Regions from separate parts of the Dechloromonas sp. A34 genome, predicted to be linked through region 2. Evidence: predicted binding sites of a transcription regulator. Region 2 holds the regulator's gene; each other region holds the start of a gene.
What was found. The regulator sigma-54, encoded in region 2, starts transcription at its own class of promoters, with help from an activator protein. The targets are predictions, from matches to a motif close to TGGCACGCTTNCTGCTNA.

Region 1: the regulator sigma-54 is predicted to act here: its motif matches at 719-736, upstream of NQE15_RS14525 (PEP-CTERM sorting domain-containing protein).
Region 3: the regulator sigma-54 is predicted to act here: its motif matches at 786-803, upstream of NQE15_RS16170 (bactofilin family protein).
Region 4: the regulator sigma-54 is predicted to act here: its motif matches at 1,074-1,091, upstream of flgB (flagellar basal body rod protein FlgB).

What each region holds. Positions count from the first base shown of each region.
Region 1 is NZ_CP102486.1:2,900,398-2,902,596, reverse strand. Features, by position in the region: gene parC (DNA topoisomerase IV subunit A) at 1-380, shown strand, start outside; gene NQE15_RS14525 (PEP-CTERM sorting domain-containing protein) at 777-1,289, shown strand; gene NQE15_RS14520 (phasin family protein) at 1,376-1,927, opposite strand; gene NQE15_RS14515 (NAD-dependent deacylase) at 2,061-2,199, opposite strand, start outside.
Region 2 is NZ_CP102486.1:4,712,874-4,715,072, forward strand. Features, by position in the region: gene hpf (ribosome hibernation-promoting factor, HPF/YfiA family) at 1-276, opposite strand, end outside; gene NQE15_RS23480 (RNA polymerase factor sigma-54) at 291-1,760, opposite strand; gene lptB (LPS export ABC transporter ATP-binding protein) at 1,789-2,199, opposite strand, start outside.
Region 3 is NZ_CP102486.1:3,232,782-3,234,980, forward strand. Features, by position in the region: gene NQE15_RS16165 (HAMP domain-containing sensor histidine kinase) at 1-493, opposite strand, end outside; gene NQE15_RS16170 (bactofilin family protein) at 849-1,415, shown strand; gene NQE15_RS16175 (N-acyl amino acid synthase FeeM domain-containing protein) at 1,447-2,082, shown strand.
Region 4 is NZ_CP102486.1:1,533,630-1,535,828, forward strand. Features, by position in the region: gene flgM (flagellar biosynthesis anti-sigma factor FlgM) at 1-229, opposite strand, end outside; gene flgA (flagellar basal body P-ring formation chaperone FlgA) at 284-961, opposite strand; gene flgB (flagellar basal body rod protein FlgB) at 1,119-1,529, shown strand; gene flgC (flagellar basal body rod protein FlgC) at 1,540-1,953, shown strand; gene NQE15_RS07710 (flagellar hook assembly protein FlgD) at 1,972-2,199, shown strand, end outside.

The DNA.
Region 1 (2,199 bases), 1.8 Mb from region 2:
CCCGCTATCTGGTTGCGGCCAGCGGCGGCTACGGTTTCCGCTGCCAGGGCAGCGACTTCCTGTCGCGCGGCAAGGCCGGCAAGGCCTTCATGACGCTGCCCGACGACGAACTGCCGGTCGTTTTCGCACCGGCGCCGGAAGGCGAAATTGCCTGCATCACCAAGGATGGCCGGGCGCTGGTCTTCAGCGTCGAGGAAATCCGCCTGCTGCCCAAGGGCCGCGGCCTGAAGCTGATCGATGCCGATCCCGGCAAAACGGCGCTGGAAGACATCCTGCCCGTCATCGACGGAGTCGCCGGCAAGCTCAAGGGGGAGCGCCTCGATATCTGCCGCGGCAACCGGGGCGGCAAAGGCAAGCTGGTCAGGGCGAGCCGAAAGTAAAGCGACTCCTCGAAACCTGCCCTTTCGGAAACCGCCTCCCGAGAGGGCGGCGAGTCTTGGCACCAGTATGGCCAAGCAGCAACGCACCGAGCCGTAACTAGCTTGCGCCAGCTCGTTTGACGTAGCCAAATTCCTCACACCCACCAAATTTGTCACTCTTTAATGGGTCGGCGAATAATGGTAGGTGTCGGTTTTTTTTACACTATTACCCTGAGCCGTTGCAGTTTTTTGGGTTTATAAGACAAAAAAACATCAAAGCCAACAAAATCGCAACGCAATATATTGATATATATATAAATTTTAAAAACAACAAACAACACGCTCTGTGCAAAACGAAATGGCATACGTATTGCTTATCATTGGCACAATCAATAGTTTTATCTCAGGGGGAAAAAAATGAAAAAGTCTCTATTGGCGCTTCTACTGTCGATCGGCATCTCTGGCGCTGCCAACGCCGGCTTGATCGGCGACACAGTAAACACTGATTTGCTGCATTCTGGAATCAGCTATGGAGCCGGTTTTAGCTCCATTGTCGGCAACGGCCCAGAAGGTGCCATTTTCGGCAATCAGCAAGTCAACTTCGGTGATTTCACGTTCACCATTCAGTCCTTGAACAATTTTTGCGGAATGTCCTGCGGCGGCGAGCTGATCGAACTGAAGCTGAGCAGCCTGGACCTGGGAGGTATCACCGGAGTTTCTTTTGCGACCACCCTGGCTGGCGTATCAATGAATTTCGGGTCCGATTTCGTGACGTTTTCATGGGTCGATCAGAACCTGAATTCAAGCGCCCCCTATATCTCGGCAACCTTTGAAACCGGTACTCAAAATGTGCCGGAGCCTGGGTCGCTCGTTCTGCTCGGGATGTCCATGGCAGGTTTGGGCATTGCACGTTACCGTCAAAAGGCTTAACCCGGCACTCACCAAACAAACCGGGTCATACAAATAAAAAAAGCCGAGGCATTCAGCCTCGGCTTTTTTGCAAGAAAGCGAAAGAATCAGGCAGCCTTCTTAGCAGCCTTCGGGGCAGCCACGTTGGCAGCCTTCAGGGTAGCCTGGGTGGCGGCAGCAACGCTGGCTTCGGCGACTTCGGCAGCCTGCTTGGCAGCCTTGTTCAGGCCTTCGTAGGCTTCATTGGCGGTCTTGATTGCGGTCTTGACGGCAGCAACGGCGACTTCGGAACCAGCCGGAGCGGAAGCCAGAGCCTTCTCGACCATGCCGGAAACCTTGGCGTTGGTGTCGGCAACCTGAACTTCGACTTCCTTGGCGATCTTGTCCTTGGTTTCGGCAGCGATGGAGATCACGTTACGCGAGTACTCAAGGCCTTTCTCGATAGACGGGGCCGACAGGGTCTTCTGCAGATTGACGAAGGATTGGACATCCTTGGCACCGAGCAGCGTGGTCACGTTGGACAGCGAAACTTCGAACACGGAACGGGCAGCGGCCAGGTTCAACAGAGCCAGACGCTCGATACCGTCAAAGGTGGCGTTGGCAAAGAACAGCGCAAAGTTAGCACCGGACTTGGCAAAATCTTCGGGTTTGATCGACATGATGGTTTTCTCCTGGGGTTGGGTAATCTTCGCAGGCCGCATTTTGCTGCACTGCAACATGACTCCATTTTAGCCACCAGAGAATCGATGTCAACCACTTTTTGGTGCACCGCACCAAATTCTTTTCGGGTAATTATTTCGGGCGTTGATTCGGCAGCTGAGCAGGCGTCCAGGGCTGCTCGAAGTCGATCCCGGCCCGCTCGAGAATGGCCGTCATCGCAACCGCTGCCCCGAGAGGCAGGTAGTAATCGACCACGTCGCTGAGCTGGGTT
Region 2 (2,199 bases):
CACTTTTTGCTTGTATTTGAGAACCTGGCGATCCAGCTTGTCGAACATGGCGTCGATGGCGGCATAGAGATCGTCGCCGGATTCTTCGACATGCATGTCCTTGCCGGGCACATGGACGGTAACTTCGGCCTTCTGTTTGAGTTTCTCGACAGACAGGACGACGCTCACACCGGTTACCTTGTCAAAATGGCGAACCACGGGATCCAGCTTGTTTTCCACGTACTCGCGCAAGGCGGGGGTAACTTCGATGTGGTGACCAGCGATCTGCAGATTCATGTTTTCTCCTCTCTCTACAGGGTCTTGCGTAAATTGACCGGCGGGATGTTGAGCGACTCGCGGTATTTGGCTACCGTGCGTCGGGCGACAACGATTCCCTGCTGGCCTAGTATTTCGGATAATTGACTATCCGACAAGGGCTTCTTGCCGTCCTCGGCTCCGATCAACTGCTTGATCAGAGCGCGGATGGCGGTGGCGGAACAAGCTCCGCCGGTGTCGGTAGCAACATGGCTACCGAAGAAGTATTTCAGCTCAAAAATGCCCCGCGGCGTCGCCATGTATTTCTGGCTGGTGACGCGGGAGACGGTCGATTCATGCAGGCCGAGAATGTCGGCGATTTCGCGCAACACCAGCGGCCGCATGGCGACTTCGCCATGCTCGAAAAACTGGCGCTGGCGATCGACGATGGCCTGGGTTACGCGGTGGATGGTCTCGAAGCGCTGCTGGACGTTCTTGATCAACCAGCGGGCCTCCTGCAACTGGCCGGTCAGGTTGCCATTGCCCCGGCGCTGGCGGGAGAGTATCTCGGCATACAGGCGGTTGATGCGCAGGCGGGGATAGGCATCCGGATTGATGTAGGCCGTCCACTTGTTCTTGAGCTTTTTGACGATGACGTCAGGCGTAATGTAGCGCGCCTCGACCTGGGCAAAACCGGCCCCCGGCCGCGGATTCAGACGAGTGATCAGAGCGTGCGCCGCGCGCAGCGCCTCGTCGTCGCAGCCGGTCAGGCGGCGAATCTTGACGAAATCCCGGGCGGCCAGCAACTCGAGGTGCTTTTCGACGATGGCCAGGGCCAACGGCTGTTCGGCACAGGGCTGCAGGGCCTTGAGTTGCAGGGCCAGGCATTCCTGCGGGCTGCGCGCGCCAATCCCGGTCGGATCGAAGTGCTGGATATGATGCAGGGCGATTTCGAGCTCTTCGAGCTCGATCTCGTATTCCGGCGGCAGAGTTTCAAGAAGTTCCAGCAAGGAAGCCGACAGGTAGCCGTCATCGTCGAGGGCTTCGATCAGGAAGCGGACCAGGGCACGATCGCGCTCGGTCAGCTGGGTCATGCCCAGTTGCCAGCCGAGATGATCGCGCAGGCTGATGGTGCCGGCATGAATGTCCTGGGCATCGCTATCGTCGTCCTCGTCGCGCCCGGCACCGGTAAAGGTCCCAGCATCCGAGCTCCAGCGATCGTCGTCGACATCGGAGGGGGCTGATGGCACATCCATTTCACGGTCGTCGCGGGCATCGCGCTCTTCGCGTTCGACCTTCTGTTCGCGCTCACCTTCGCTGGTCTGCGGCGAGTCGAACTGCTGAGCCGCGGTAAAGGTCTCGCTGCCACCGTCGTCGTCGCGCTCCAGCATCGGATTTTCGAGCAGATAGCGTTCGATTTCCTGCTGCATTTCCACCGTCGACAGCTGTAGCAGCTTGATCGACTGCTGCAACTGGGGGGTCAGCGCCAGATGCTGGGATAGTTTGAGTTGGAGGGCAGGTTTCATCGGTTGGGATAGGGGCGCTGCTTAACGGTCAGAGCTTGAAATGCTCGCCGAGATAAACCTTGCGGACGCTTTCATTCTCCACGATTTCGTTCGGCCGTCCAGCGGCGAGTACGCGGCCAGCGTTAATAATGTACGCATGGTCGCAAATACCGAGGGTCTCGCGGACGTTGTGGTCAGTGATCAGCACACCGATACCGCGCTCCTTGAGGAAGCGGATGATTTTCTGAATTTCCAGGACGGCGATCGGGTCGACGCCGGCAAAGGGTTCGTCGAGCAGAATGAAGCGAGGATTGGTGGCCAGCGCCCGGGCGATTTCGACCCGCCGCCGCTCACCGCCGGAGAGTGCGGCGGCGTTGACGTGGCGGACATGGCCGATATGCAGTTCGCCGAGCAGACCCTCGAGGCGGTCATTGACTTCCTCTTCGGGCAACTTGAGCAG
Region 3 (2,199 bases), 1.5 Mb from region 2:
CCAGTTCGATGAGCAGACGGCTGTTCTGGTTTTCGATCCAACGCTGGCCAGCCTGCTTGAGCAACCCATTCAGTTCGACCATCCGGGACAGGAAAGGCGTCAGTTCGGCCTTGCCGATCTTTTTGTCCAATCCGCTGCGCAAGGCTTCCGCCACCATTTTCCACCCGCCGAGCAGCGGCGAGAGCGGCTCGGCCGCCAGTGTATCGAGGCGATCGACCAGAACCAGTGACTCGGCCAGATGCTCGTCGAAACGCTGGCGGAATACGGCATCGTCGAGAACCAGGTATTGCCGGGCGCTCCGCTCGATATCGACCGTACGTTCGGCCAGTTCCTGTATGGCTGCCGTCAGGTGGATGGCTTGTTCACTGCCGCGCCGACTTTCCTCGACCAGGCGCTCAACGACCATCCAGCTCCGGAGTGCTGCACCACCCAGCAGCAGAACGATCAAGGCGAAGCCCAGGAGCATGCCATGGCGAAAGGAAACTCGAATCATCCGCGTTATATATGAAGAAAGTTGGAGTGTAGACCGTAAGCGCGCGCGGCACTGAAAGCGATGCCTCCGAGATACAGCAGAAATTCACCGCAAGATTCTAAAATTATTTACATAAATTCAATAAGTTAACGAAACTGTCGCCAATTTGCGACATCCAGCAAGCAGCATACATCCACGAATTCGGCAATTGCAAAAATATTTGTCGCCAATCCCCGACGGACAAGACAGATGGACTCATGCCGGATATCAAGACATCTATATAACCATCTGTTTTTGTTTGATTTATATATTCTGGCTCGGTTATCGCTTTAGCTTTGCGAATTCAGCGTTCGACTACTTCAAAAAAGGAAGCCACATGTTCAGCAAATCGACCCCGACTATTCGCAACGACGTCATTACCCGCAAGGATGTACGCCCCGTTCTTGGGAATGGCAACAACCCAAGCACGCCCGATCTGTCGACCAAGGGTGCGCTTGAGGCCGCGGCGGAAAAGCCAGCTGAGGTCAAGTCGGAGGCGCCGGCCAATACGGAAAACGTCCTCGGCGCCCGCTTGATCGTCGGCCCCGATGTCAAGCTGAAAGGCGCAGAAATTCTCGACTGCGACACCCTGGTTGTCGAAGGGCGCGTCGAGGCCACCATGGACAGCCGGGTCATCCGGATTGCCGATCAGGGCTCATTTGCCGGCAAAGTCAGTATCGACATTGCCGAAATTCACGGCACCTTCGAGGGCGAATTAACGGCCCGTTCGCAATTAATCATTCACGCAACCGGTCGAGTCAGTGGCAAGATACGCTACGGGAAGCTCGTCATCGATGAAGGTGGTGAACTGTGTGGCGATATCAACGCCATTTCCGCTGAAAGTCGTGCCTCACATCGCTCGGCAAACGATTTCGTTCCCACCCTGAATGCCGTTGCCGGTTGAAAGCTGCGTCCTGCCAACATAGAATCCTGACATGCTTAGTGCTTCGCCTCATTATTCATCTAGCAAACCGATTCCGGGGGCTGCGTTCTCGTCGCCAGCGGTGCTCTTTCGCTCGGCGGATCTCGTTATCCGCCGGGTGGAGGATTTCCAGGAGCGCCAGGCAAGCGATCTGCTGGTGCGACGCATGTACACTTGGCGGGGCTATCGCTCCAATCCACATACAGCCCCAGTACATGAAGACCACCGCGTAACGCTGACCGCCTGGCTGGACAATGTGCTGGGCGCAACACTGACTTTGTCGCGTGATGGCGGCAATGGCTTGCTGTGTGAAGCCCTGTATCCGGAAGAGATCGCGGAGCTTCAGGCAAAAAGCCGGAGCATCTGCGAATACTCGCGGCTGGCCATCGACCCCGACTACAGTTCACCGGAACTCATGGAATCGCTTTTCCGGACGGCTTACAACTTTGCCCGGACGCATTTCGACGCTAGCGACGCCGTCGTCGAGATCAACCCGCGGCATCGCCGCTACTATGAGCGACAACTGGGCTTCACCTGCCTCGGGCCGATCCGTACTTGCCCCAGAGTCGAAGCGCCAGCCATGCTGCTCCATCGCGACTTGCGTCACCCGCTACCCGAATCAGCGGCTATCGGGCGCCGCGCGGCCTAAACCTTCGCCTCATCAGTTCGCACCAGCGCCATCGCCAGCGCGCAAAACGGCTGAATTTAAGTCGTTATAGATGGTCAACCCCCGCAGATATGATTCACTACATTGCGGGGAGAAATA
Region 4 (2,199 bases), 1.6 Mb from region 2:
TGGCTTCCGGATTGATCTTGAAGCGACCTTCCGAAATGGCCTGCTTGATTTCCTGAATGCGCGCCGAGTTGATCGGCGGTTTCTCGCTCCCCTGCAGGCTGCCGGCCAGTTGACTCAGACTGACCGCTTCCGCCGTCGTCGCGGCCGGGGCTGGCTGGGCGGCGGGCGCCTTGGGGGCCAGGCTCGGGGTCGTTGGCTTGTATGAACTGTCGATCTTCATGATGGTCATCTCAAAACTTTAGGGCTTGAACTGATTATCGGCTGCAACGGGAGAAACTTTAATCTAATAAGATATTTCAACGCTGCCATCGGCGCGGGCCATACCGCTGACGGTTTGGCCGGAGTTAAGCCGGATTTGTGCCATCTGGCCTTCGGCAGCGTTGTTCATTGCCTTGCCTTCGCCGCTTACGGCAAATCCCGGACCTTTCGAGATGACGCGAACCGACTGCCCCTGACGAACAACCAGGGGGGCGAGCAACTGATCGCTGCGCAGCGGCTGGCCGGCGCCCAGTGAATTGCGCAGGACCTTGCCGATGGCGTTCTGCGGGTCTGTCACGACTCCGGTTGGCAGGCTGGACATGTCGCCGGAGAGCGTTGCCAGATCGGTCTCTTGAACGGACTGGCCGGCAGACAGCGCGCGCGCGGTCGTGACGTAATTGCCGGTGACGGCAATTTGTACCGGCACCAGGACATTCCAGATATTCGGCCCGAGGCAGCGGACGCCGACATGGGTCTTGCCACTCAGGCGAGCCCCCGGTGGCAGATAGGCTTCGTGGGCGGAACAGGCCGGGAGTCGGCTGAGATTGAGACTGCCCATGGTGATCTTCACTTTGCCGGGGAGGCCTTGCGTTTGCAGGCGAACAAAGCGCTCGGCGGTGTCGAGCACGATATCCGCTTCGGCCGCCAGGGTTGGTGCGGCAAGGATGGCGATAAGGATGATCAGGAGATTGCGAGGCAGCATCCGGCTATTTTGCCTGATCGATGAATGTCGTGGGGGCTTCGTCCGGCAAGTTTTGCCGAGCCGGAGCCTCTGGGTTTGCCGAAAATCGCCGGCAAACCCAGACAATTGGCTGTGGCATGGACTGTGCTTTTATTCCATCGAATCTTTGGAGCGAATGATGGCAAGCCTTGAACAGCACGTTTCCGTATTAAGCCAGGCCCTGAATCTGCGGACCCAGCGCCATCAGGTGCTGGCCTCCAATATCGCCAATGCCGATACCCCGCATTTCAAAGCGCGCGATTTCGACTTCGAGGCCGCCATGCAGCAGGCGATGAGTGGTCGAAAAGGCGTCGGCGAGGTCAATCTGGCGACCACCTCGGCCGGGCACCTCCAGGGTAGTGGCAACAGCGGTCCGGCCATCCTCAAGTTCCGGACGGAAACCCAGTCGGCGGTCGATGGTAATACGGTGGACATGGATGTCGAGCGGACCCAGATCACTGAGAACGCCATGCAGTACCAGATTCTTACCCAACTGATCAGCGATAAGTTCCGCGGCGTACGCAGCGCGCTCGCCTCGACCAATAGCTAAGGAGCCATGAATGAGCCTGTTCAACGTCTTCCAGGTTTCATCCAGCGCCATGACGGCGCAGTCGATGCGCCTCAACACCGTGGCTTCCAACCTGGCCAACGCGGACAGCATCGTTTCGTCCGACGGCAAGCCGTACCGCTCGAAACAGGTCGTCTTTGAGGCGACGCCGATGGGCAATGCCGGCGAGATGTCGAAAGGCGTCCGCGTCCGGCAGATCGTCGAGGACGCGGCCCCTCCCCGGATGGTCTATGACCCAAAGAATCCGGCGGCCGACGAAAAAGGTTACGTCGCCTTTTCTAATGTCAATGTGGTCGAGGAAATGACCAACATGATTTCCGCCTCGCGTTCGTACCAGACCAACGTCGAGGTCATGAATACCGCCAAGACCATGATGCTGCGAACCTTGCAGATCGGCCAGGGCTGAACTTAACCGGAGGCAATGATGGCCAATGTAAACAATACGGCAGCAACCAGTTCAGCGGATCTGTTCGCGGCAATCGGTGGCGGCAGCAGCACCAAGTCCACCACCAGTACCACGGCCGACATGGAGAACCGCTTCCTGACCTTGCTGATGACCCAGATCAAGAATCAGGACCCGCTCAATCCCCTCGACAACGCCCAGGTGACGACCCAACTGGCACAACTGAATACGGTCAACGGCATCGAGAAG